DNA from 4 places in the Streptomyces sp. NPDC056738 genome. Region 1 is predicted to be linked to each of the others. Evidence: riboswitches for the same ligand, from Rfam matches in the RefSeq annotation. Region 1 holds a riboswitch; each other region holds the start of a gene.
What was found. Region 1 has a riboswitch for cobalamin ahead of ACFRIC_RS22155 ((2Fe-2S) ferredoxin domain-containing protein). Riboswitches for the same ligand answer to the same signal wherever they lie in the genome.

Region 1 (5,846 bases):
GCCAGTCCGCCAGTCCGAAAAGGGCGGTGCCCCCTCGTGGCGAGGGGCACCGCCCTTTTCGGCGTGGGCCGGAGCAGGGCAGACGTCTCCCAGGGCGCGCGAACGCCTCGAAGGCCCCGCCGGGGATCGGCGGGGCCTTCGAGGCGTCAAGTGGGGTGTCAGGCAATCTTCTTGTAGCGCAGGGCGACGTAGTCCGAGGCCGGGTGGCCGCTGATGTCACCGCTGTTGATGTTCGCGGTCGAGTAGTTCATGTCCGTGGCCGGGCTGCTCTCGGAGTAGTAGTAGAAGGTGCCCGCGTCCTGGTTCTTCCAGCCCGCGAAGATGACGGCGTGCTCGGAGTAGTCGTTCAGCGCGTCGCCGGGCAGGAGGGCGGTCTTGCTGATCTGCGTGCTCGCGCTGGGCAGCGTCTCGGTCGTCAGCGAGGTGGTGAGGTGCCAGGCCATGGAGACGAAGCCGGAGCAGTCGGTGCGGTAGGAGTGGTCGCCGTCGACGTCCACGGCGGAGGCGCCCTGGTCGTACTGGACGTTGCGGTTGTACCAGTTCTTGGCCCGGTCCATGACCTCGCTGCGGTAGATGGTGCCGCCCTGGACGGACTTCGGCGGCGCCGCCGGCACGTAGGCGCAGTTGTTGGCGTAGGCCGACAACAGGCTCTGGGTCCAGCCGGAGGCGTCCACCGGGTCGTCGGAGTGGTACGTGATGTCGCCGCCGTCACCGTCGGTCGGGTCGGCGTCGGAGTACCAGTACATGCCGCCGTTGGTGCGGCCGTAGTAGAGGCCGCCGCCCGGCGAGGAGAGCGAGTCGACCGCCGACCACCCGCTCGCCTTGAGGACGGAGAGGTCCCAGTCGTCCACTCCGTTGATCTTGTAGCTGAGCAGCCGGCCGTCGGCGGTCGAGGCGACGATGCGGTCGTCGCCCGCGGCGGCGAGCGTCTTGAGGACGAAGCCGGTGTCGATCACGACGTGCTGGCCTATGTGCTCCGAGCCCGCCGGCTTGGGCTGGGAGACGACGTACTGGTGGAGCTGGCCGTCGACGGTCCCGTAGAGGTGGCCGGCTCCGTCGTAGACCATCTTGTCGAAGGTCCAGCCGCCGTCCCAGATCTTGACGACTCCCGCGACCCCGAGGGAGGTGTTGTTGGTCTGGATGTCGACGCGGTAGAGGTCGCCGGTGGTCGACGTGACCAGGACCGTGTTGAAGTTGAGCGTCGCCATCGCCTTGGGCGTGAAGCCGAGGTTCGGGCCGATGAGCGTCTTGACGCGGTTGCCGGTGTCCGGCGCGATCTGCGTGTACGTCAGCCGGCCGTCCGAGAGCGTGCCGTACATCGACACGTCCCCGGAGCAGGACGCGACGGCGTGTGCTGCGCCGGCGGTGGTGGCCACCATGCCGAGGGACATCGCGCCGACGGCGGCGACGGCTGCGGTGGTACGGCGGACGGCGTGGCTGAACTTCATGATCTCTCCTGCGGCGTGGAAGTCGTACGGGCGAAGGCACGTCACCGACCGCCCGGCTGCCCTGCAGGTGCAGCCGTGGAGGTCGTCCCGGGCGGGTCGCCCGGTGGCAAGAACTACTTTCGCCGCAGGTCAGGCGGGGTGGAAGAGAGATCGACTGGACGCAAACGGCCTTGGCCCGTTGCGTCCTGACACGGCGTCAAAATGCCCCGGGGCGTCGCATTCGGCGCCCCGGGGCGGGTCGGCCGGCCCCTGCGTGCGCAGGCTCAGGAGTCGGCCGGGCGCCCCGGCGGGGTGAAGGTGTACAGGTCGAGGATGTCCGGCGGCGGAGCGACGCCCGGACCGCCGGCGCGTACCCAGGTCACGATGTCCTCGGTCGCTTCGGGGTCGTTGACGAGTCCGAGCCAGACGGGCCGCGCGCCGGCCGCCCGGCCCGCCGCGGACGGCTGTACGACGACGACGTTGGCCTGGTCGCACACGTCGAGGCACTCGGAGACGCGCACCGGTACCTCGGCGCGCAGCCGCGCGGTCTGTGCGGCGTGGTCCACCCCGGTCACTTTGGGACTGCCGCAGCAGCAGTCCCGGCACACGACGACCCGGCACGGCACGGGTCCGCGCACCGCCGCGGACTCCCCCGACATCTCTTCCGCCGGCGTCTTGGGCACAGCGCACCACTCCCCTCCCGGGGAGATCCGCCCCGGTGTCGATCGAGGAGGCGACCGCGTGAGTCTCCTGGCTCCCGGATCCCCGAGCGCTCCGCCTTCCCACCCCGGTCGGGGCAGTGGCATGCCGGAGCGCGCTCACCGGTCACAGTGGCGGGACCGCGCCGGATTCACACCGGCTTCCTCGTTCCGCCGTCGCCCTATGTCGCCGGTCATCATGTCATCCGCCGATGTCGGTGTCCGTTCGCCGCCAGCGTCCCGCGGCCGCGGCGGCTGGGATGGGTTCATGACTTCTCAGACCCTTCAGACCTCTCAGACCTCTCAGCGAGACATGGACGGCAAGGTGGCCCTCGTGACCGGCGGGAGCCGGGGCATCGGGGCCGCGACGGCATTGCGGCTGGCCCGCGAGGGCGCGGACGTGGCCATCACCTATGTGAGCGGCAAGGAGGCCGCGGAGGACGTCGTACGGGGTGTCGAGGCGCTCGGGCGCAGGGGGTTGGCCCTGCGCGCGGACGCCTCCGACGCGACGGAGTCCGGCACGGTCGCGGACCGGGTCGTCGCGGAGTTCGGGCGGCTCGACGTCCTCGTCAACAACGCGGGGGTGGGGGTCCTGGGTCCGCTGGAGTCCCTGACCCCGGCGGACGTGGACCGGGTGCTCGACGTGAACGTCCGGGGCGTCTTCCTGGCCTCCCGGTCGGCCGCGCCGCATCTCGGGGACGGCGGGCGGATCGTCACGATCGGCAGTTGCATGGCCAAGCGCGTGCCCGGTCCGGGAGGGACGCTCTACGCGATGAGCAAGTCCGCGCTGGTCGGCCTGACCAAGGCGCTGGCGCGGGAGCTCGGCGGCCGCGGGATCACCGCCAACATCGTCCATCCCGGTCCCGTCGACACCGACATGAACCCGGCGGACGGCCCGTACGCGCCGGGCCAGAGCGCGCTGACCGCCGTGGGCCGCTTCGGCACCGCCGACGAGGTCGCGTCGCTCGTCGCGTACCTGGCGGGGAGCGAGGCGGGATACGTCACGGGGGCGGAGTTCGCGGTGGACGGCGGACACGCGGCATGACGAGCGAGGATCCGATCGGGGGCGGCCCCGGCATGCGCTGAGCCCGCTCCTCCGGAAGGGGGAGCCCCTTCCGGAGGAGCGGAGTCCCCCGTGGTGTGCCCGGCTGCGGGCCGAACCGGGCCGCTCAGCCGCCCAGTTCCTGGTGGCGTGCCGTCAGGCGGGACGCGCCCTCCTCCGTCAGGGAGCCGAAGAGGCGCAGGCGGGAGATGCCGCCGTCCGGGAAGATGTCCACGCGCGCGTGCGTGGCGACGGCGGGTGCGGCGAGGGTGAAGCGGTGGTTGGTGTCGGGCTGGAGGCGGGTGCGGGGCAGGATCTCGGTCCACTCCCCCGCGTCCGGGCCGTCGCCGTCGCGCACCGAGACCGAGGCCCAGCCGGCGCTGTTGCCCTTCAGGTACGCCGTGTCGATCTCGAAGGCGCGGATCTCGGACCGGGCGACGAGCCGGTAGCGGATCCAGTCGTTGCCGTCGTCGCGTCGCCTGCGGGTCTCCCAGCCGTCGTCCATCTTGCGCGAACGGCCGGGCTGGATGGTGTTGGTGGCGGGTGAGTAGAAGAGGTCGGAGGCGTCCTCGACCTGTCCGCCGTTCTCCAGGGCGACCACGTCGAACGTGCCGAGGGCGGACAGCCAGCGCGGGTCGGGCACGACCTCGCCGTACACGCGCAGCCGGGCGATGCCCCCGTCGGGGTGCTGGTTGACCCGCAGGTGGGTGAAGCGCTGTTCGACCGAGACGGTGAATCCGTTGGCCGCGTGACCGCCGACCGGCGTGCGCGGTACCAGAGTCGTCCACTTCACCTCGTCCGCCAGGAGTTCCTCGGGGGAGGGCGAACCGGGCACGGAGGCGCCCTCGACCGACACCGCCTGCGGATAGTTGCCGCGGAAGTGGGCGGTGTCGACGACGATCCCGCGGATCACCCCGGGGGCACCGAGCCGTACCAGGGCCCAGTCGTGGTCCTCGGCGGTCGGCCACGGGTGCTCGGCGGAGGCGCCGCGGCGCCGCCGGGTCTCCCAGCCGTCCATGACCTTGCCCTTGTGGCCGAAGTGCTCGGGGTCGAACTCGGCGGCCCCGGCGACGAGAAGGTTCTCGCGCTGGGCGAAGAACTCGTCGTTGGCGGCGACGACGCCCGCGCCGAGCTGCCGGTCCGCCAGGTTGGCGTACCGGGTGAAGGGGAAGTCGGTGGTGCGGTAGTCCGCGTACGGGTCACCGCCTCCGTAGGGGTTCGCGTCTCCGGTGAAGCTCTGGGTCGCCGTCACGGTGATCAGGGGTTCCTTTCGCGAGTCGGCCGCCACGGGGCGGGGGAATCAGTTCGTACGGGTCAGCAGGTGACCCTTCGGATCGGTGAACTCGCCGTCGGCGAAGACGCGTTGGCCGCGCAGCCAGGTCGACTTCACGACGCCGGCGAGGGTCCTGCCCGCGTACGCCGTCACGCGGTTGCGGTGCTGGAGCGCGGCGGGGTCGACGGTGAAGGTCTCGTCGGGGGCGAACACCGCGAAGTCGGCGTCGTGTCCCGCCGCGATGGCGCCCTTGCTGCCGCCCAGGCCGACCAGTTCGGCCGTGCGGGAGGACATCCAGCGGACCACGTCCTCCAGGCCGTGGCCGCGCCCGCGGGCCTCGGTCCAGACGGCGGCCAGGCTCAACTGAAGGCCGGAGATGCCGCCCCACGCGGTCGCGAAGTCGTCCGTCTTGAGGTCGGCGGTCGACGGGGAGTGGTCGGTGACCACGCAGTCGATCGTGCCGTCGGCCAGCGCCCGCCACAGCAGGTCCTGGTTGGCGGCCTCGCGGATCGGCGGGCAGCACTTGAACTCGCTGGCGCCGTCAGGGACTTCCTCGGCGGTCAGGGTGAGGTAGTGCGGGCAGGTCTCCACCGTGAGCCGGACGCCGTCGGCCTTGGCCGCTGCGATCAGCGGGAGCGCGTCGCTCGACGACAGGTGCAGCACGTGCACCCGCGCGTCGAGACGCCTGGCCTGTGCGACGAGGCTCTCGATTGCGGTGTCCTCGGCGTCCCGGGGGCGCGAGGCGAGGAAGTCGGCGTACCTGCGGCCGCCCTTCTGCGGGGCGGCGGCGAGATGGTGCGGGTCCTCGGCGTGCACGATCAGCAGTCCGCCGAAGCCGGCGATCTCGGCGAGGGACCGGGCGAGCTGCTCCTGGTCGAGTTCGGGGAACTCCTCCACGCCGGACGGCGACAGGAACGCCTTGAACCCGAACACACCGGCGTCGTGCAGGGGTTGGAGGTCCTTGACGTTGCCGGGCAGCGCGCCGCCCCAGAAGCCGACGTCGATGTGTGCCTTGGCGCGGGCGACGTCCCGCTTCGTAGCGAGGTGGTCGACCGTCGTCGTCGGCGGGAGGGAGTTGAGCGGCATGTCGATCAGGGTGGTGATGCCGCCGGCGGCCGCGGCGCGGGTCGCGGTCCAGAAGCCCTCCCACTCGGTGCGGCCGGGGTCGTTCACATGGACGTGGGTGTCGACGAGGCCGGGCAGCAGGACGTCGTCACCGACGTCCTCCAGCCGGGCGCCGGACGGCACCTCGGCCTCGTACGGCAGCACGGCCGTGATCCTTCCCGCGGCGACCGCGACCGAAGCGGCGCGCGTCCCCTCGGGCGTGATGACGCGCGTCGAGCGCAGCATCAGTTCGGCATCGGACACCCGGACCCCTCTCTCCGCCGCCGTCGTCTCCCGTTGCC
Region 2 (5,846 bases), on a different contig from region 1:
CCGGTACAACCCGTTCTTCTACTGGACCGTGATCCTGTCGACCAGCATGGCCGGCACCACGATGTCGGACTTCATGAACCGCGATGCCAGCGCCAAGTACCTCTCGGGCGGCGCCTCCTCGCTCGGCTGGGGCCCACAGGGCCTCGGTCTGGGCTACCCCGAGGGAGCGGCGATCCTCGTCTCGCTCCTCCTGGCGATCTTCCTCGCCTGGAAACTGAGCGGGATGACCTTTCAGATCCGGGACATCGTCACCTTCCGCGGCGAGGCTCTGTTCTGGTCGGCGATCCTCGTCTCCAACACCCTCGGTACGTCGATGGGGGACTTCCTCTCCGACAGCTCCGGCCTCGGCTACCTGGGCGGGGCGCTGCTCGTCACCGGCGTACTGGCGGTGCTCGTCGCGCTGATGAAGGTGCCGACGGTGTCGAACGCCCTGCTGTTCTGGATCGCCTTCGTCCTCACCCGGCCGCTGGGCGCCACCGCGGGCGACTTCCTCACCAAACCGCTCGCCAAGGGAGGTCTCGACCTGGGCACCGCGGGCTCGTCGGCCGTGCTGCTCGCCGTCCTGCTCGGCCTCATGGCCTACGCACAGGTCCGGGAACGCCGAGACGCCGGGCCCGGCCCGGAGGCGGAGGCGCTCCGGCAGGAAGCCGGCCGTCGATGAGACCGGCCTCGGGCATGTCTCCAGGGCCCTGACGCGAGAGAGCCCCTCGGAACATCCGAGGGGCTCTCTCGCATTCCGGACCGGTCAGCTCGCGGCCGGGACCGAGTGCCCGGAAGGTACCTTCGCGGGCTTGGGGTTGAGCATGCGTTCGGCCAACTCGCCGAAGGCCAGGCCGAATCCGCCCCACAGGACGGTCTGGATGGCCAGGGCGGAGAGCCTGAAGCGCCACAGCAGCGTGGCCGGGAAGTCCGTGGGGACCTCGTTGACGGCGGGCAGGAACGCGTAGGCCAGGCCGATCACCACGGCGAACGCGGCCACCGCGACGACGGTGGCGTACCAGGCGCCCAGAGCGGGAGCCAGGCGCTTGCCGAGGATGGTGGCGGCGACGGCCAGCAGCACGCTGAGGACCATCATCAGGAAGTACAGGGCGGTCCGCTTGCCGATGGTGTCGGGGTCGCCGACCGACGGCGGGTTGGCCGGGTACTTCAGGAACGGCACGACGTACACGGCGAGGAGCGCGGTCCCGGACAGCAGGAGCGCGGTCGCGCGCGGGCCGAAGCGGCCCACACGGCCGAGGGCGAAGCAGTAGGCGAGCGCCGCGATGCCGCCGAAGGAGACGCCGTAGACCAGGACACCGGTGGCCAGGCCCGCGGTGGACTGGAGGCTGCGGGAGACGAGTTCGACCTCGTGCCCGTGCGCGTGGGAGTGCGCCTCCTCGAAGCCGATGGCGCTGTCGACGCTCGGTTCACCGAGCAAGTAGGCGACGACCAGGGCCAGTACACCGGCCGCGAGGCCTGCGAGCATGCCGCGTACGAGGAGGTTTCTTACCGTTGCGGAGTTCATGACGAGTGCTCTTCCTCGCGTCAGTGGCAGGGGAAGCCGAGCAGGTGGCGGGCGTCGTGCACCCACTCGTGGACGTCCTCGCCGGAGACGACGGAGGTGGCGCCCTGTTCGGCGCCGACGAAGTACAGCAGGACCAGCATCAGGATGCCGAAGAAGGCCGCCCAGGGGACGATCGCGCCGATCGGCAGCTTGGCGGGGAGAGCGGGGGTGGTGGCTGTCGGCGGAGCGACGGTCTGCGCCATGGCAGGACCTCCTCGGGAGTTCGCGTCCCATCTCGGTGGTGCACAGGATGCCGCCTACGGGTCTGACTCACGAGGTCCCGGCGTGGCCGGGACGGCTCGTTCACAGTGGCGCGACCGTGCCGGATTTGCACCGGCTTCCGTCTTGACGTCATCGATATCGGACCGACCGTACCGCGTGGCGCGTACCTGGCCAAGACCGCGCCGACCGGGGTGATCTTCCTCTCGTCCCAGGTGACACGCCCGTCCTCAGCCTTCTTCCGCCCCCGCACCCGTGCCGGACTCGCCCTCGGACAGCCCGAGTTCACGCTCGCCCAGCGGCGTGAAGAAGCGCTCGACGTCGGCGTCGGTGACCTCGGCGAGTGTGGCCGGGAACCAGCGCGGCCGGCGGTCCTTGTCGATGATCTGGGCCCGGACGCCCTCCACCAGGTCGGGGGCGGACAGGGCGGCACAGGAGACGCGGTACTCCTGGTCGAGAACACGCTCCAGCGATCCGAGCCGCCGGGCGCGGCGCAGGGAGGCCAGCGTGACCTTCAGAGCGGTGGGCGAGTTGCCGAGCAGGATCTCCGCCGTCTCCTTCGCGGCCGGGTCGTCGGTCGCGAGCAGCCGCCGGACGATCTCCTCGACCGAGCCGGCGTCGTAGCAGGCGTCGATCCACCCGCGCCGCTCGGCGAGTTCGGCCGGCGGGGCGGGCCGGGCGTGAGCGGCCACGGCCTCGGCCACGGGCCGGTCGGCGAGGTCGGACACGAACCCCTGGAGCGAGGAGGCCGGCAGGAAGTGGTCGGCGAGGCCGCACAGCAGCGCGTCCCCGGCGCCGATCGAGGCGCCCGTCAGGGCGAGATGGGTGCCGAGTTCGCCCGGGGCGAGGGCGAGCAGACGGGTGCCGCCGACGTCGGGGACGAAACCGATGCCGGTCTCGGGCATGGCCACGCGCGAGCGCTCGGTGACGATCCGCACGCCGCCGTGGGCGGAGATCCCGACGCCGCCGCCCATGACGATGCCGTCCATGACCGCCACGTACGGCTTGGGGTAGCGGGCAATGCGGGCGTTGAGGTGGTACTCGTCGCGCCAGAAGGCGGCCGACGCGGTGCCGTCCGCGTCGCGCGCGTCGTCGTGGACGACCCGGATGTCGCCGCCCGCGCACAGGCCGCGCTCCCCGGCCCCGGTGATGACGACGGTCTCGACGGCGGGGTCGTGTTCCCAGGCGGTGAGCGCCCGGTCGATCCGCCGCACCATCGCGTGGTTCAGGGCGTTCAGCGCCCTGGGCCGGTTGAGGGTGATGCGGCCGACGCGTCCTTCGGTGCGCAGCAGGACGGATTCCTCCACGCCGGAAGCCTGGGGGCCGGACGCCTCGGGGCCGGATGCCTGGGAGCCGCTCATCCGAACGCCTGCGCAGGGCGACGGGTCACGATGACGCGCATGATCTCGGTGGTTCCTTCCACGTCCCGGCCGCGCGGGTCACCACGGCCTCCGAACCACCGTACCCACCACACCCGTCCCGCGATCGAACGGCCCGCGCGGTCAGTTCCTCCGGCCTGGCTGCGGCGAGGACACGGATCACACGTCCACCGGGAGCCTGCGGAGCGAGGTGTCACCGCCGTCCGGGACGCGGCCCCTCGGCACCGGAAGGACGACACCAGGGCGCCGGCGACTTCGGCCCCCGCCCCGGCCACCGGGCTGACGGCGGTGGGGTGCGTCGGCGCCGGGCGGGGCGCAACCGCTCGAGCACGTCTCGCCTCCAGGCCGCCAACTGCCCCAACTACCCCAGTTTCACGACCCGTTCGACCGTCCCAGGCCCTGTCGTGGAACCGATCAGGTGTACCCAGGCGCAACCGAGCGTGGCTCTGGTCCAGGTGGGGAATGGTTGGCTGCGTGGGCGGGGTACCGGCGTGGTGTGCGATCACGGAGCACCCATCGAGGCTGGAAACGATCACCGATGGGAGGGTCGGCGGGGTCTGGCCGAGGGGCCTGCCCGGCGTGGCTCGGGCTGCAGGGAGTCCGGTGTGGAAGCCGCCGCCGATTGCCCGTGCACGGGTGAGCCGAGGGGATGCTGCTGATGATTGACCCAGGTCTGGCCGCGCGGGCACGGCATCTGCTCGCCCATCACCCGCAGCGACTCTCCGATGACGAGTTCCTCGCCGAAGCCACAACGCTCCACGACCTTGTAGAGGACCCTCCTACCGAGCAGCCGGCCCACGAGGCGGTCTTGTTGCGACGCCGGATGACGCAGATCTGGTCACGGTCCGAGCAGACCGCGATGCCACCCGTTGAGTTCCGGTATGGACTCTTTCGTGCGGGGCACCTCGACGAGCCCGGGCCGTTCCGGCAGTTGAGGGGGCACCTCTACTGCGCGACGGTCAAGTTCCATCGCGCGCTGAGCGGGGAGCGGCGGTGCCTGCAGTCGGCCGAGATGCACTGCCGGGATGCCCTCCTGATCGGGGGCCAGAACAGCGCGCAGCGGCACCCGAGCTGGACCGAGGCCGGGGACGAGAGCAGGATGACGCTCGCAGCCATCCTGTGCTGCCTCTACGAGCAGGACCGTGAGCTCCTGGCCGCCGGCGGACCGACGGCCCAGCGCATCCGCGCCTACGTCGACGAGGCGATCGCACAGACCGAGCAGCCGCCGGCCATGCCCCAGATGATCCACTCGTGGCGTGCCGTGCGTGGGCGCGCGCTGGTGTACCGCTGGTCCGACGCCGACCCCGCAGTCCGTGATGCTGCCGACATCGAAGGGGGGATCTCACTGCTGGAATCCGCTGCGGCCCAGCCGGGCCATGAGGGGCTCGGGAGCCAGAAGCTGCTTGCGGATGCCCTCATCGAGCGCCGCGGCCACGACGACCTGGTGCGGGCCATCAAGATGCTTTCCGCGTGGATCCACCAGGTACCAGCGGAAATGGCGCCTGCGGCGGAGCAGAGCCTCGCCCAAGCCCGTATGTTGCTCAGCGGCGACGATCAGCTCTTCGACGCGTCATACAGGGATGCCCTCGCAACCGGTCGGCTGCGCATCGCGTGGGACACGAAGACACAGCACGCCGGCTGGCTGCGGACGGCGGGCAGGACACGCGAGGCGGCACATGCCTACCTCGCGGCCTTCCAGGTGCTGCCTGGACTCGTCGGGCTTCAGGGCGAGCGCCCGGACAAGGAAGTGGTTCTCCTTCACACCGGTCGCGCTGCGTCCACTGCCGCCACCGACTTGATCCGCTCCGGCAGCCGTGACGATCTCATTGCCGCGGTCATGCTGCTGGAGGCATCCCGGGCGGTCATGCTCGGCGAGATGCTGGACCTGAGCGGGCCTCAGGCAAAGCCGGGCGGTCCCGAGCGAGCTCGGCTGGCACGACTGTCGACCGAAATCGTGGCCTTGGAGAATGGCACCGCCGGTGGGCAGCTCAGTCCCTGGCAGATCGCCGAACGCCTCGAGCGCGCGTACGGCGACCACGCCGCACTCACCGGGAACGGCACACACGGCCCACCCACGGTGGAGGTCGCCGGGCAGTCGACGTGGCGTACCGTTTGCCGGGCCGCGCAACCGGCACCTCTGGTGTACTTGACCGCCGGCGACAGCGGCGGCGGTGCGGTGATCGTTCCCAGCGGTCTCGCCGCCAAGAATCAGCAGCCCATCGGGATCAGCCTGCCCCGCCTCGACCACCCGACCGTGCTCCAACAGGTTGCCCTCCTCCGGCGGATGGACGAGTTGCAGGGGCAGAACCTGGATCCGAAGACGGGCGAATCTCGGATTCAGATCATGACGCGGGTCCTGGAAACGCTGTGGGACTGCGCCATGGAGAAGGTCGTGGAGGAACTGGGCGGTACGCGGCTGGCGGTTCTCCTCGCAGGTGGTCTTCTCGGCATGCTGCCGCTCCATGCCGCCGGCGAGATGCCGCAGGAACGACCGCAATCGTGGCGCTTCGCGCTCGACTCCATGGCGTTCACCTACGCCCCGACCGTGGCGTCCATGACCTGGGCACGCGCACACCGCAAGGATGCCTCCCGGTGGAAGAGCCTTTTCGTGCTCGCTCCTCCGGACGACTCGCCCAGGCCGATGAGCCGCGAGGCCGAGCTCGAAGCCCTCTCCCGGCTGGACGGTCTGGTACTTGAGAAGATCG
Region 3 (5,846 bases), on a different contig from region 1:
TCGGCCGGCACCCCGGGTACCTCGCGCGCGCAGAGGCGGCGGGCGGTGACCGGGGCATGCTCTTCGAAGCGGACTGGGGTGCGTGGGGCGAGTTCGCCGTACCGGCCTGGTACGACAAGGGCCGTACGGTGGAGACCACCGCCCTGGCCGCGACGCTCTCCCTCTGGACCGACCTGGGCTCCGCCTTCGAGGCCGTGTACACCGGTCTGCATCGTGAGGCGCTGAACCGGCGCTACGACTGGTTCGAGAGGACGGGATTCCCGAACTACGTGTGCTGGTGGACCGCCGACGACGTGACACCCACCTGGCGGGACGGGGTGTCCAGGCTGGAGCACCTCCACGACCACGGCTCCGTGCCGCATGCCTTCACCTTCCACCACTCGTTCGCCCCGGACGGAACTCCGGCCAGGATCAACGGCATCGGGCCGAAGGGCGGCCAAGTGAGCTGACAAGGAAGCCTGAACGGCCGGGTGTTGGCTGTCGAGCGCCGTGAAGCACCACAAGCACCCTCGAAGGATTGACGGAGTCGACCCCTAGGCTGCTTGTGCCTCCTGCTTCAGGGGACCGGTCGTCGTCTGCCCGGCACGCTGACGGCGTAGCGCCCAGCGAACCGCGGGTGGTGCTGCCAGACCTGTCAGCGCGAACAGGGCTCCCACGACGTACCAGCCGGGGCGCCCCCAGGTGATGCACAGCGAGATGAGCAACGCCGGACCGAGCCCCTCGGCCAGGCCCATGCCCAGACCGAACACGCCCAGGTACTGGCCGGTGGCGTGCCGCGGGGCGAGGGCGAAGGACACCTCGAAGGCGGCGGCGGAATGCCAGAGTTCGCCGACGGTGTGGATCACCACGGCGGTGAGGAGCACGCTCGCGGCGGCCCACCCGGGGATGCCGGCGGACAGGGATATCAGTGAGCAGGAGACGAGGAAGGCGACGCCCGCACGGCGGTAGGCGTGTCCGCCGGCGGTGGGGGAGTCGACGTTGCGGCTGGCGCGCACCTGGAGCGCGACGACCATGAGGGTGCCGGTGAGCATGGTCCCCGAGATGAGCCAGTGCGGGGCTGTGGTGGCGCCGACCAGCCAGAGAGGGATGGCCACGGTGAGGACTTTGAACTGGACGGCCATGATGCCGTCGAGTGCCGTGAGCAGCAGGTAGGGGTGGTCTCTGAGGGCGATCCAGCGGGGACCGCCGGTGGCGGCGAGGGGGGTGACCGGCGGCAGCGCGACGAGCAGCGCCGCGGAGACCGCGAAGGCGATCGCGTTGCCGATGACCATGAGCTGATAGGCCGTGAGCGTGGCGGCCTGGACGGCCAGCCCCGCTCCCACGGCACCGAGGGAGACGCCGACGTTCGTCACGGCGCGGAGATAGGCGCGGAACTCCTGCGGCCGGTTCCCTCCGTAGTGCCTGATGAGGGGACCGTGGGCGGCTTTCCCGGCCGCTTTGGCTCCGGCGGCCGTGGTGATCGCGAGAAGGAACGACCAGAAGCCGTCCACCAGCACGAAGCCGGCCGTGGCCAGTGCCTGCACCACCAGGGTGGCGATGTAGACGCCGCGTGCTCCGTATCGGTCCGCCAGATGACCGACCGCGACGCCCAGGGCGAGGGCGGCAAGTCCGGCCGCGCCGAGTCCGAGTCCCACCTGGCCGGCCGGGAGATGAACCGCCTCCGTGAAGTACAGAACCCCGGCGGTCAGGTACAGGCCGCTGCCGACGGTGTAGACGAAGTTCGAGGCGGCGAGGACGCGTTGTGGTCCGGTGCTCGGCAGTAGACGGGGCATGGCGGGGCTCCCTGTCGCGAACAGGCGGTAAGGATTCCGACAGCTTGTTGCATATTACGTGCAAGTGCAAGAGAGTGGCGTTACTGAGCGGCGCGTGAGGGGGCGAGTCCTGTCGTATCCATGGCATCGGTCGGTGCTGGGCGCACGGTCGGACACCAGGTGACTTGGTGAGAGCCGGCGCGGTCTCGACCCGGGGCCGGGGGAGGAGGCGGTGTGGCTGCTTCCTCCCCCGGCCGATGGGGCCTCTGGCTAGCGGGCGGAGAGTTCCTCGCGAACCTCGCGGGCGGCGGCGACCAGGTTCTCCAGAGAGGCGCGGGTCTCCGGCCAACCGCGGGTCTTCAGGCCGCAGTCGGGGTTGACCCACAACCGCTCGGCGGGAATGGCCTCGAGCCCGGTCCGCAGGAGCGCGGCGGCCTCCTGCGCACTGGGTACCCGCGGCGAGTGGATGTCGTACACGCCGGGCCCGGCCTCACGCGGATAGCCGTGCGCGGCGAGCTCGCGCGCGACCTGCATGTGCGAGCGGGCGGCTTCGAGGCTGATGACGTCGGCGTCGAGGTCGTCGATGGCCTGGACGATGTCCCCGAACTCGGCGTAGCACATGTGGGTGTGGATCTGGGTGTCCGGCCGTACGCCTCCGGTGGTCAGCCGGAACGCCTCGGTCGCCCACGCGAGGTACGCTGGGCGGTCGGCGGCCCGCAGTGGCAGCGTCTCGCGCAAGGCGGGCTCGTCCACCTGGATCACCGAAGTCCCGGCCGTCTCCAGGTCGTCGACCTCGTCCCGCAGGGCGAGGGCGACCTGTCGGGCGGTGTCGCCGAGGGGCTGGTCGTCGCGGACGAAGGACCAGGCGAGCATGGTGACCGGGCCGGTGAGCATGCCCTTCACCGGCCGGGAGGTGAGCGACTGGGCGTACGTCGTCCAGCGCACGGTCATCGGTCCGGGGCGGGAGATGTCCCCGGCCAGGATCGGCGGACGGACGTAGCGAGTTCCGTAGGACTGCACCCAACCGTGCCGCGTGGCCAGGTATCCCGTCATCTGCTCGGCGAAGTACTGGACCATGTCGTTGCGTTCGGGCTCGCCGTGCACCAGGACGTCCAGGCCGGTCTTCTCCTGGAAGGCGATGACCTCCTGGATCTCGGCCCGGATGCGCTCCTCGTAGCCTGCCGCGTCGATGCGTCCCGTCCGCAGGTCGGCGCGGGCGGTGCGCAGTTCGCCGGTCTGCGGGAAGGAGCCGATCGTGGTGGTCGGCAGCAGGGGAAGGCCGAGACGGGCTCGTTGAGCCGGTGCCCGCCGGGCATAGGGCTGTGAGCGGCGGCCGTCGGCGTCCGTGACGGCCGTGATGCGGGCCCGGACGGCGGGGTCGTGTGTGATCGGTGAGTTCACGCGCGAGGCCAAGTCGGCGCGGTTCGCGGCGAGTTCGCCCGCGATCGCGTCGGTGCCGAGGCGCAGGCCCTGGGCGAGGGTGGCGATCTCGGTGGACTTCTGGCGGGCGAAGGCGAGCCAGCGCAGGATCTGGGGGTCGATGTCCTGCTCGGCGGTCGTGTCGAGCGGGACGTGGAGGAGGGAACACGACGCCGACACGTCGACCTGGTCGGCGAGACCCAGCAGGGTGCCGAGGGTGGCGAGGGACTTGGCCAGGTCGTTGATCCAGATGTTGCGGCCGTTCACGACACCCGCGATGAGTCGCTTGCCGGGCAGACCGCCCACGGCCGCGAGGGCCTCGAGGTTGGCCGCCGCGGCGTCGGTGAAGTCCAGGGCGAGCCCGTCGACGGGGGCCTTGGCCAGCACCGGCAGGGCCTCGCCGAGCCGGTCGAGGTACGAGGCGACCAGGAGTTTGGGCCGGTCGGTCAGGCTGCCGAGCGCGTGGTAGGCGTGGGCGGCGGCGTCCAGTTCGGCCCGGGTGCGGTCCTGAACGAGGGCGGGCTCGTCCAACTGGACCCACTCGGCTCCGGCCGCGCGCAGGTCGGCGAGGACCTCGGCGTACACCGGCAGCAGGCGGTCCAGCAGCGTGAGCGGTTCGAAGTCCGCGGGCACGCCCGGGGCGGGTTTGGCGAGCAGCAGGTAGGTGACCGGCCCGACCAGGACCGGACGGGCGTCCAGTCCGAGGGCGAGCGCTTCCTTCAGGTGGGCGACCTGCCGGGTGGAGTCGGCCGTGAAGACCACGTCAGGGCCCAACTCGGGCACCAGATAGTGGTAGTTGGTGTCGAACCACTTGGTCATCTCCAGCGGTGCGACATCCTGCGTACCGCGCGCCATGGCGAAGTAGCCCTCCAGGGCGTCCGCCTCCAGGGCGGCCCGATGGCGGGCGGGGATCGCGCCGACCATGACGGTGGTGTCGAGGACGTGGTCGTAGTACGAGAAGTCGCCGGTCGGGACCTCGTCGACACCGGCTTCGGTGAGCCGGCGCCAGTTCGCGGCGCGGAGGTCGGCGGCGGCGCGGTGGAGGGCGTCGGCGGTGACGCGGCCCTTCCAGTAGCCCTCGATCGCCTTCTTCAGTTCCCGGTCGGGTCCCTGGCGGGGGTAGCCGTACACGGTGGCCCGTGCTGCCGCGGTCGCGGACTTCGCTGTCACGGAAATCTCCTTCGCGAGATATCTCCCTGGGATCCCGGTGACGGGACGCGAGCGCGAAGGGGTGACGGACCGGGCGGAACCGACCTCGCGCGGCACGGCGCGATCTTCCGTCCGATATGTACGCCGACCCGCCCACGAGGTCACCGGGACATCCGCGCACGAGTCCTTTCGCGCGCGGGCAACGGGCAGGTCTTCGGACTCACGGGCACGTCTCCTCGTACACACTTCGTACGAGCGATACGAGACACCTACTGGCCGTCGCTTCCCAGGCCCGGTTCGTCGGACCCAGTGCGTATGACGGCGGTCGTTCCCGCTCACCGCTGCGGGGCAGTCCCGGATTCCCACCGGGTTCCCTCTTACGACGCATCCCGCCTGGCGGACGGGGCGAACCAGCTGCACCGCCCACCCTAGGGCAATCCGCCCGCGCGGCCGACCCCGTCCGGCATTCGGATGGTGACGGGGACACGGGCGCGGTGACGACGGGAAGCGCCGCCCCCACGCTTCCCGTCGCCCTCCCCCCGTGAGGCGTCCGCCGGCTCCCTCGGTCGGCAGTGCGGTCCGGCCCTCGGCCCGGTCGGGGCAGGATGTTCAGGCTGTCGCCTGGCCGTAGGTGTGGAATCCCCGTCCGGTCTTCCGGCCCAGCAGTCCCGCCTCGACCATGCGCTGGAGCAGCGGGGGCGGGGCGTAGAGGGGTTCCCTGAACTCGTCGTAGAGCGATTCCGCGATCGAGGCGACGGTGTCCAGGCCGATCAGGTCCGCGAGCTTGAGCGGGCCCATCGGATGGGCGCAGCCCAGCTCCATGCCGGTGTCGATGTCGGCCGCCGTGGCGAAGCCCGACTCCGCCATCCGGACGGCCGCCAGTACGTACGGGATCAGCAGGGCGTTGACGACGAAGCCGGCTCGGTCCCGTGAGCGGATCACCGTCTTGCCGAGCGTGCCCGTGGCGAAGTCCTCCACCGCGGTCACGGTCTCCGGCGAGGTGTGCAGCGAGGCCACGACCTCCACCAGCGGCAGCACCGGCACCGGGTTGAAGAAGTGCAGTCCCACCACGCGGTCGGCACGGCTCGTGGCCATCCCGAGCCGCATCACCGGCAAGGAGGAGGTGTTCGTCGCGAACACCGCACCCGGATCCTCGACGGTCTTGTCGAGGGCGGCGAACACCTCGGTCTTGGCGTCGGCGTTCTCGATGACCGCCTCGACGACGAGCTGCCGGTCGGCCAGGTCGTCCAGAGTGCCCGTGAAGACGATGCGGGCGAGGGCGTCCCGCGCTGCCTGTGGCTCCAACTTGCCTCGGCGTACGGCCCGTTCGAGAGAGGAGGCCACTCGTTCGCGGGCTGCGCGGGCGGCTGTCGCGTCGGCTTCGCAGACCACCGTGTCCAGTCCGGCCCGCGCGCAGACCTCGGCGATGCCCGCGCCCATCCGGCCGCCCCCGACCACGCCCACGCGCCGGAAGCCGGCGCTCACGATCGGGGCTCCGCGTGCCGCACGAGGTGCCCGGAGTAGGCG
Region 4 (5,846 bases), on a different contig from region 1:
GGGTGCTGCGCATCGAGCGGCTGCGCCTCGCCAGCGGCGAGCCCATGGCCATCGAGACGACCCACCTCTCCGCCAAGCGTTTCCCCGCCCTGCGCAGGTCGCTGGTCAAGTACACCTCTCTCTACACCGCCCTGGCCGAGGTGTACGACGTCCACCTCGCCGAGGCCGAGGAGACCATCGAGACCTCGCTGGCCACCCCGCGCGAGGCCGGACTGCTCGGCACCGACGTGGGCCTGCCCATGCTGATGCTCTCCCGCCACTCGCTCGACCGGCAGGGCGAGCCGGTGGAATGGGTGCGCTCGGTGTACCGGGGCGACCGGTACAAGTTCGTCGCCCGCCTCAAGCGCCCGCAGGACTGAGCGACCGGGAGCCGTCCACGGGCACGGGACACACCCCCGTGCCCGACACGAACCCTCCACACACCGTCCGTGCTGCGGTGTTCCCTAAAGCCGGACCGTCCCCTAGATTGCCTGCGCGTTACCCAGGTGATCGATGAGGGGACGGAGTCGCCCGATGTCAGACCTGCCCGAAGTGAAACCACCCGTGGTGACACCGGTACGAGTGGTGATCGCCCTCTGTCTGCTCGCGCCCTTCGTGGCGATGCTGTGGGTCGGCTCCTACACAAAGACCGACCCGGCGTTCATCGGTGTCCCGTTCTTCTACTGGTACCAACTGCTGTGGGTACCCCTCTCCACCCTGCTGACGGTGATCGCCTACCAGTTGTGGAAGCGTGACCAGCGGGCCCGCACCTCCGTGAAGGAGGGGGCGGAAGCATGAACGACGGTGTGAACGGCGTCGCTCTCGGCGTCTTCATCTTCTTCTTCCTGGCCGTCACGGTCATGGGCTTCCTGGCGGCACGCTGGCGCAGGGCCGCCGACGAGCACACCCTCGACGAATGGGGCCTGGGCGGACGGTCCTTCGGCACCTGGGTGACCTGGTTCCTGCTCGGCGGCGACCTCTACACGGCGTACACCTTCGTCGCGGTGCCGGCGGCGGTCTACGCGGCGGGCGCGGCCGGATTCTTCGCGGTGCCGTACACGATCCTGGTCTATCCGCTGATCTTCACCTTCCTGCCCCGCCTGTGGTCGGTCTCCCACCGCCACGGCTATGTGACGACCTCGGACTTCGTGCGCGGCCGCTTCGGCTCCAAGGGCCTGTCCCTCGCCGTGGCCGTCACCGGCATCCTCGCCACCATGCCGTACATCGCGCTCCAACTGGTCGGCATCCAGGCCGTCCTGGACGTGATGGGCGTGGGCGGCGGCGACAGCACCAACTGGTTCGTCAAGGACCTGCCGCTGCTCATCGCCTTCGGCGTGCTGGCCGCGTACACCTACTCCTCGGGGCTGCGGGCACCCGCGCTGATCGCGTTCGTGAAGGACACCCTGATCTACATCGTGATCGCGGTGGCGATCATCTACATCCCGATCAAGCTGGGCGGCTTCGACGAGATCTTCAAGGCGGCGGGCGCCAAGTACACGGCCGCGGGCGCCGGCGGGGTCGTCCCCGCCGAGGCGGGCCAGTGGACGTACGCCACCCTCGCGCTCGGCTCGGCGCTGGCCCTGTTCATGTATCCGCACTCGGTCACCGCGACGCTGTCCGGCCGCAGCCGGGAGGTGATCCGCCGCAACACCACGATCCTGCCGCTGTACTCGCTGATGCTGGGCCTGCTCGCCCTGCTCGGGTTCATGGCGATCGCGGCGGGCGTGAAGGTCACCAACGGCCAGCTCGCCATCCCCCAGCTCTTCGAGAACATGTTCCCCGACTGGTTCGCGGGCGTCGCCTTCGCCGCCATCGGCATCGGCGCGCTCGTCCCGGCGGCCATCATGTCGATCGCTGCCGCGAATCTCTTCACCCGCAACATCTACAAGGACTTCTTCAACCCGGCCGCGACCCCGCGCCAGGAGACCCGGGTCTCCAAGCTGGTCTCGCTGCTGGTGAAGGTGGGCGCGCTGGTCTTCGTCCTGACCATGGACAAGACCGTCGCGATCAACTTCCAGTTGCTGGGCGGCATCTGGATCCTGCAGACCTTCCCGTCGCTGGTCGGCGGTCTGTTCACCCGCTGGTTCCACCGCTGGGCGCTGCTGGGCGGCTGGGCGGTCGGGATGCTCTACGGCACGATCGCCGCCTACGGCGTGGCCTCCCCGACGCAGAAGCACTTCGGCGGCAGTTCGAAGGAGATCCCCGGCATCGGGGAGATCGGCTACATCGGTCTGACGGCGTTCGTCCTGAACGTGGCCGTGGCCGTCGTCCTGACCTTCGTCCTCAGGGCGCTCAAGGCCCCGGAGGGCGTGGACGAGACCTCGCCCGGGGACTACACGGCCGACTCCGGCGATCCGGGCGTCGAGACGGAACTCCCGCCGGCCACGGCGGACGCGACCCACTAGGCGAGCTCCGGGACGGGACCGGCCCACCGGCCGGTGCCGGGACAGTCGTGAACGACGGGCCACCGGTGAAAAACCGGCGGCCCGTCGCCGTGCCGGTCGGGCACACTCGCCCGCATGGACATCGTCATCCGGCCGGCGCGGCCCGAGGAGTACCCCGTCATCGGCGAGATCGCGGCCCGGGCCTATCTCGGGGACGGGCTGCTCGACTTCGGGGAGAGCGACGCGTACCTCACGAGGCTGCGGGACGTCGCGGGGCGCGCGGCCGTCGCCGAGGTGCTGGTGGCCGCCGAGGGGGACCGGGTGCTCGGCAGTGTCACGTTCGCGGCGGACGGCAGCCCCATGGCCGACTCGGCGCACGAGGGGGAGGCCGAGATCCGGATGCTGGCGGTCGCGCGGGAGGCGCGCGGCCGGGGCGCGGGCGAGGCCCTCGTGCGCGCCTGCGTGGCGCGGGCACGGGCCCTGGAGGGCTGCGCGCGCCTCGTGCTGTCCACCCAGCGCACGATGCACAGCGCCCACCGGCTCTACGAGCGCATCGGCTTCACCCGCACTCCGGAGCGCGACTGGAACCCCTTCCCGGAGCTCGACGACATCCGGCTGCTCACTTACGAGTTGACGCTCCAGCACGCTCCGTAGCGCTCTCGGACATCGAGCGGACACAACATGTGGGGGTAGTCCCGAAGCCCGGCACAAGATGTATGCTCATGGTCGCTGTCGCCGCAGGGGAATCCGGTGCGAATCCGGAACTGTCCCGCAACGGTGTACTTGTGCGTGTTCGCGTCTGCGTGTGCCCGTACTCGCGTCAGTCCGAGGACCTGCCGACAGCGCGCCCCGGCCGACCGGCCCGGGTGCCGACGACGTCCGGGCCTCGCGGAATGGGCCGGTGGACGCGGAGCGCTGCTGCCCGAAAGCGCTCCCGTGTGCCCCGTGCCCCCCGTAAGGCCCCGTGCCGAGCGAGGAGAGCCCCACGTGACCATCGCGCCAGCCGATCCGGCTTCAGTGACCGCGCAGCAGGCCCCGGTGGAGACCGACGGTCCCGGGACCGCGCTGCTGCGGACCCTGACGGATCTGACCGCCGACCTCCCCGACGCCGACCCCGGCCGGGTCGCCGCGGCGGCGCTGCGCGGCCGGTCCGCCCGCGCCGACGAGGCCGAGCTGCGCGAACTGGCCACCGAGGCGGCCGCGGGTCTCATCTCCGAGGACCCCGCCTACTCCCGGCTGGCCGCCCGGCTGCTCGCGATCACCATCGCCGCCGAGGCCGCCTCCCAGGGCGTCACCACCTTCTCCGAGTCGGTCGCCGTCGGCCACCACGAGGGCCTGATCGCCGACCGTACGGCCGCGTTCGTGCGGCTGCACACGGACCGCCTCGACGCGCTGATCGACGCCGAGGGCGACGACCGGTTCGGCTACTTCGGGCTGCGCACGCTGCACAGCCGCTATCTGCTCCGGCACCCGATCACCCGCAAGGTCGTCGAGAGGCCCCAGCACTTCATGCTGCGGGTGGCCTCCGGTCTCGCGGAGGACGACACCGTCCGCTCCGTGGAGGAAGTCGCCGCGCTCTACCGGCTCATGAGCCGCCTCGACTACCTCCCCTCCTCCCCCACGCTCTTCAACTCCGGTACGCGGCACCCCCAGATGTCGTCCTGCTACCTCCTCGACTCGCCGCTGGACGAGCTGGACTCCATCTACGACCGCTACCACCAGGTGGCGCGGCTGTCGAAGCACGCGGGCGGCATCGGACTGTCCTACTCCCGCATCCGCAGCCGCGGTTCGCTGATCCGCGGCACCAACGGGCACTCCAACGGCATCGTCCCGTTCCTGAAGACGCTCGACGCCTCGGTCGCCGCGGTGAACCAGGGCGGCCGGCGCAAGGGAGCGGCCGCGGTCTACCTGGAGACCTGGCACTCCGACATCGAGGAGTTCCTGGAGCTGCGCGACAACACCGGTGAGGACGCCCGGCGTACGCACAACCTGAACCTCGCGCACTGGATCCCGGACGAGTTCATGCGCCGGGTGAACGAGGACGGCGTCTGGTCGCTGTTCTCCCCCGCCGACGTGCCGGAACTGGTCGACCTGTGGGGCGACGAGTTCGACGCGGCCTACCGCAAGGCCGAGGAGGCCGGGCTCGCCCGGAAGACCATCCCGGCCCGCGACCTCTACGGCCGCATGATGCGCACCCTCGCGCAGACCGGCAACGGCTGGATGACCTTCAAGGACGCCGCCAACCGGACCGCCAACCAGACGGCGGAGCCGGGCCACACGGTCCACTCCTCGAACCTGTGCACCGAGATCCTGGAGGTCACGGACGACGGGGAGACGGCGGTCTGCAACCTGGGCTCGGTCAACCTCGGCGCGTTCGTGACCGGCGGTGACATCGACTGGGAGCGGCTCGACGAGACCGTGCGCACCGCGGTGACCTTCCTCGACCGCGTGGTGGACATCAACTTCTACCCCACCGAGCAGGCGGGCCGCTCCAACGCCAAGTGGCGTCCGGTCGGTCTCGGCGCGATGGGCCTGCAGGACGTCTTCTTCAAGCTGCGGATCCCGTTCGACTCGCCCGAGGCCCGCGCGCTGTCCACCCGGATCGCCGAGCGGATCATGCTCGCCTCGTACGAGGCCTCCGCGGACCTCGCCGAGCGCAACGGACCGCTCCCGGCCTGGGAGAAGACCCGTACCGCCCGCGGCGTGCTGCACCCGGACCACTTCGACGTCGAGCTGAACTGGCCGGAGCGCTGGGCGGCCCTGCGGCAGCGGATCGCGGAGGTCGGCATGCGCAACTCGCTGCTGCTCGCCATCGCTCCGACCGCCACCATCGCCTCGATCGCGGGCGTGTACGAGTGCATCGAGCCGCAGGTGTCGAACCTGTTCAAGCGCGAGACGCTCTCCGGCGAGTTCCTCCAGGTCAACTCCTATCTGGTGGACGAGCTGAAGAAGCTGGGCGTGTGGGACGCGCAGACCCGTGAGGCGCTGCGCGAGTCCAGCGGCTCGGTGCAGGGCTTCACCTGGGTCCCGCAGGACGTCCGCGACCTGTACCGCACGGCGTGGGAGATCCCGCAGCGCGGCCTGATCGACATGGCGGCGGCCCGGACCCCGTTCCTGGACCAGGCCCAGTCGCTGAACCTGTTCCTGGAGACGCCGACCATCGGCAAGCTCTCCTCGATGTACTCCTACGCCTGGAAGTCGGGCCTGAAGACGACGTACTACCTGCGGTCCCGGCCCGCGACGCGCATCGCCCGCGCGGCCCAGGCCCAGGCGCGGCCCGAGACCACGATCCCCGTCCAGCAGGCGGCCGACCCCGACGCCGTCGCCTGCTCCCTTGAGAACCCCGAGTCCTGCGAGGCCTGCCAGTAATGAGCTCAACCGAGAAGAATCTGCTCGACCCGGGCTTCGAACTCACCCTGCGTCCCATGCGCTACCCGGACTTCTACGAGCGCTACCGGGACGCGATCAAGAACACCTGGACCG

Region 2: another riboswitch for cobalamin. It lies ahead of ACFRIC_RS02825 (CbtB-domain containing protein); the one in region 1 lies ahead of ACFRIC_RS22155 ((2Fe-2S) ferredoxin domain-containing protein).
Region 3: another riboswitch for cobalamin. It lies ahead of metE (5-methyltetrahydropteroyltriglutamate--homocysteine S-methyltransferase); the one in region 1 lies ahead of ACFRIC_RS22155 ((2Fe-2S) ferredoxin domain-containing protein).
Region 4: another riboswitch for cobalamin. It lies ahead of ACFRIC_RS20360 (ribonucleoside-diphosphate reductase subunit alpha); the one in region 1 lies ahead of ACFRIC_RS22155 ((2Fe-2S) ferredoxin domain-containing protein).

Annotation. Positions count from the first base shown of each region.
Region 1 is NZ_JBHTZF010000008.1:127,485-133,330, forward strand. Features, by position in the region: gene ACFRIC_RS22150 (tachylectin-related carbohydrate-binding protein) at 159-1,448, opposite strand; gene ACFRIC_RS22155 ((2Fe-2S) ferredoxin domain-containing protein) at 1,712-2,086, opposite strand; cobalamin riboswitch at 2,171-2,296, opposite strand; gene ACFRIC_RS22160 (3-oxoacyl-ACP reductase family protein) at 2,394-3,170, shown strand; gene alc (allantoicase) at 3,295-4,419, opposite strand; gene allB (allantoinase AllB) at 4,468-5,808, opposite strand.
Region 2 is NZ_JBHTZF010000001.1:693,444-699,289, forward strand. Features, by position in the region: gene ACFRIC_RS02815 (hypothetical protein) at 1-661, shown strand, start outside; gene ACFRIC_RS02820 (CbtA family protein) at 746-1,504, opposite strand; gene ACFRIC_RS02825 (CbtB-domain containing protein) at 1,525-1,746, opposite strand; cobalamin riboswitch at 1,787-1,932, opposite strand; gene ACFRIC_RS02830 (enoyl-CoA hydratase/isomerase family protein) at 1,993-3,123, opposite strand; gene ACFRIC_RS02835 (CHAT domain-containing protein) at 3,791-5,846, shown strand, end outside.
Region 3 is NZ_JBHTZF010000001.1:481,141-486,986, reverse strand. Features, by position in the region: gene ACFRIC_RS01960 (DUF3291 domain-containing protein) at 1-449, shown strand, start outside; gene ACFRIC_RS01955 (MFS transporter) at 534-1,772, opposite strand; gene metE (5-methyltetrahydropteroyltriglutamate--homocysteine S-methyltransferase) at 2,022-4,340, opposite strand; cobalamin riboswitch at 4,507-4,749, opposite strand; gene ACFRIC_RS01945 (3-hydroxybutyryl-CoA dehydrogenase) at 4,929-5,804, opposite strand; gene aceB (malate synthase A) at 5,801-5,846, opposite strand, start outside.
Region 4 is NZ_JBHTZF010000007.1:220,179-226,024, forward strand. Features, by position in the region: gene ACFRIC_RS20340 (GntR family transcriptional regulator) at 1-359, shown strand, start outside; gene ACFRIC_RS20345 (DUF3311 domain-containing protein) at 514-777, shown strand; gene mctP (monocarboxylate uptake permease MctP) at 774-2,384, shown strand; gene ACFRIC_RS20355 (GNAT family N-acetyltransferase) at 2,499-3,017, shown strand; cobalamin riboswitch at 3,070-3,219, shown strand; gene ACFRIC_RS20360 (ribonucleoside-diphosphate reductase subunit alpha) at 3,351-5,732, shown strand; gene ACFRIC_RS20365 (ribonucleotide-diphosphate reductase subunit beta) at 5,732-5,846, shown strand, end outside.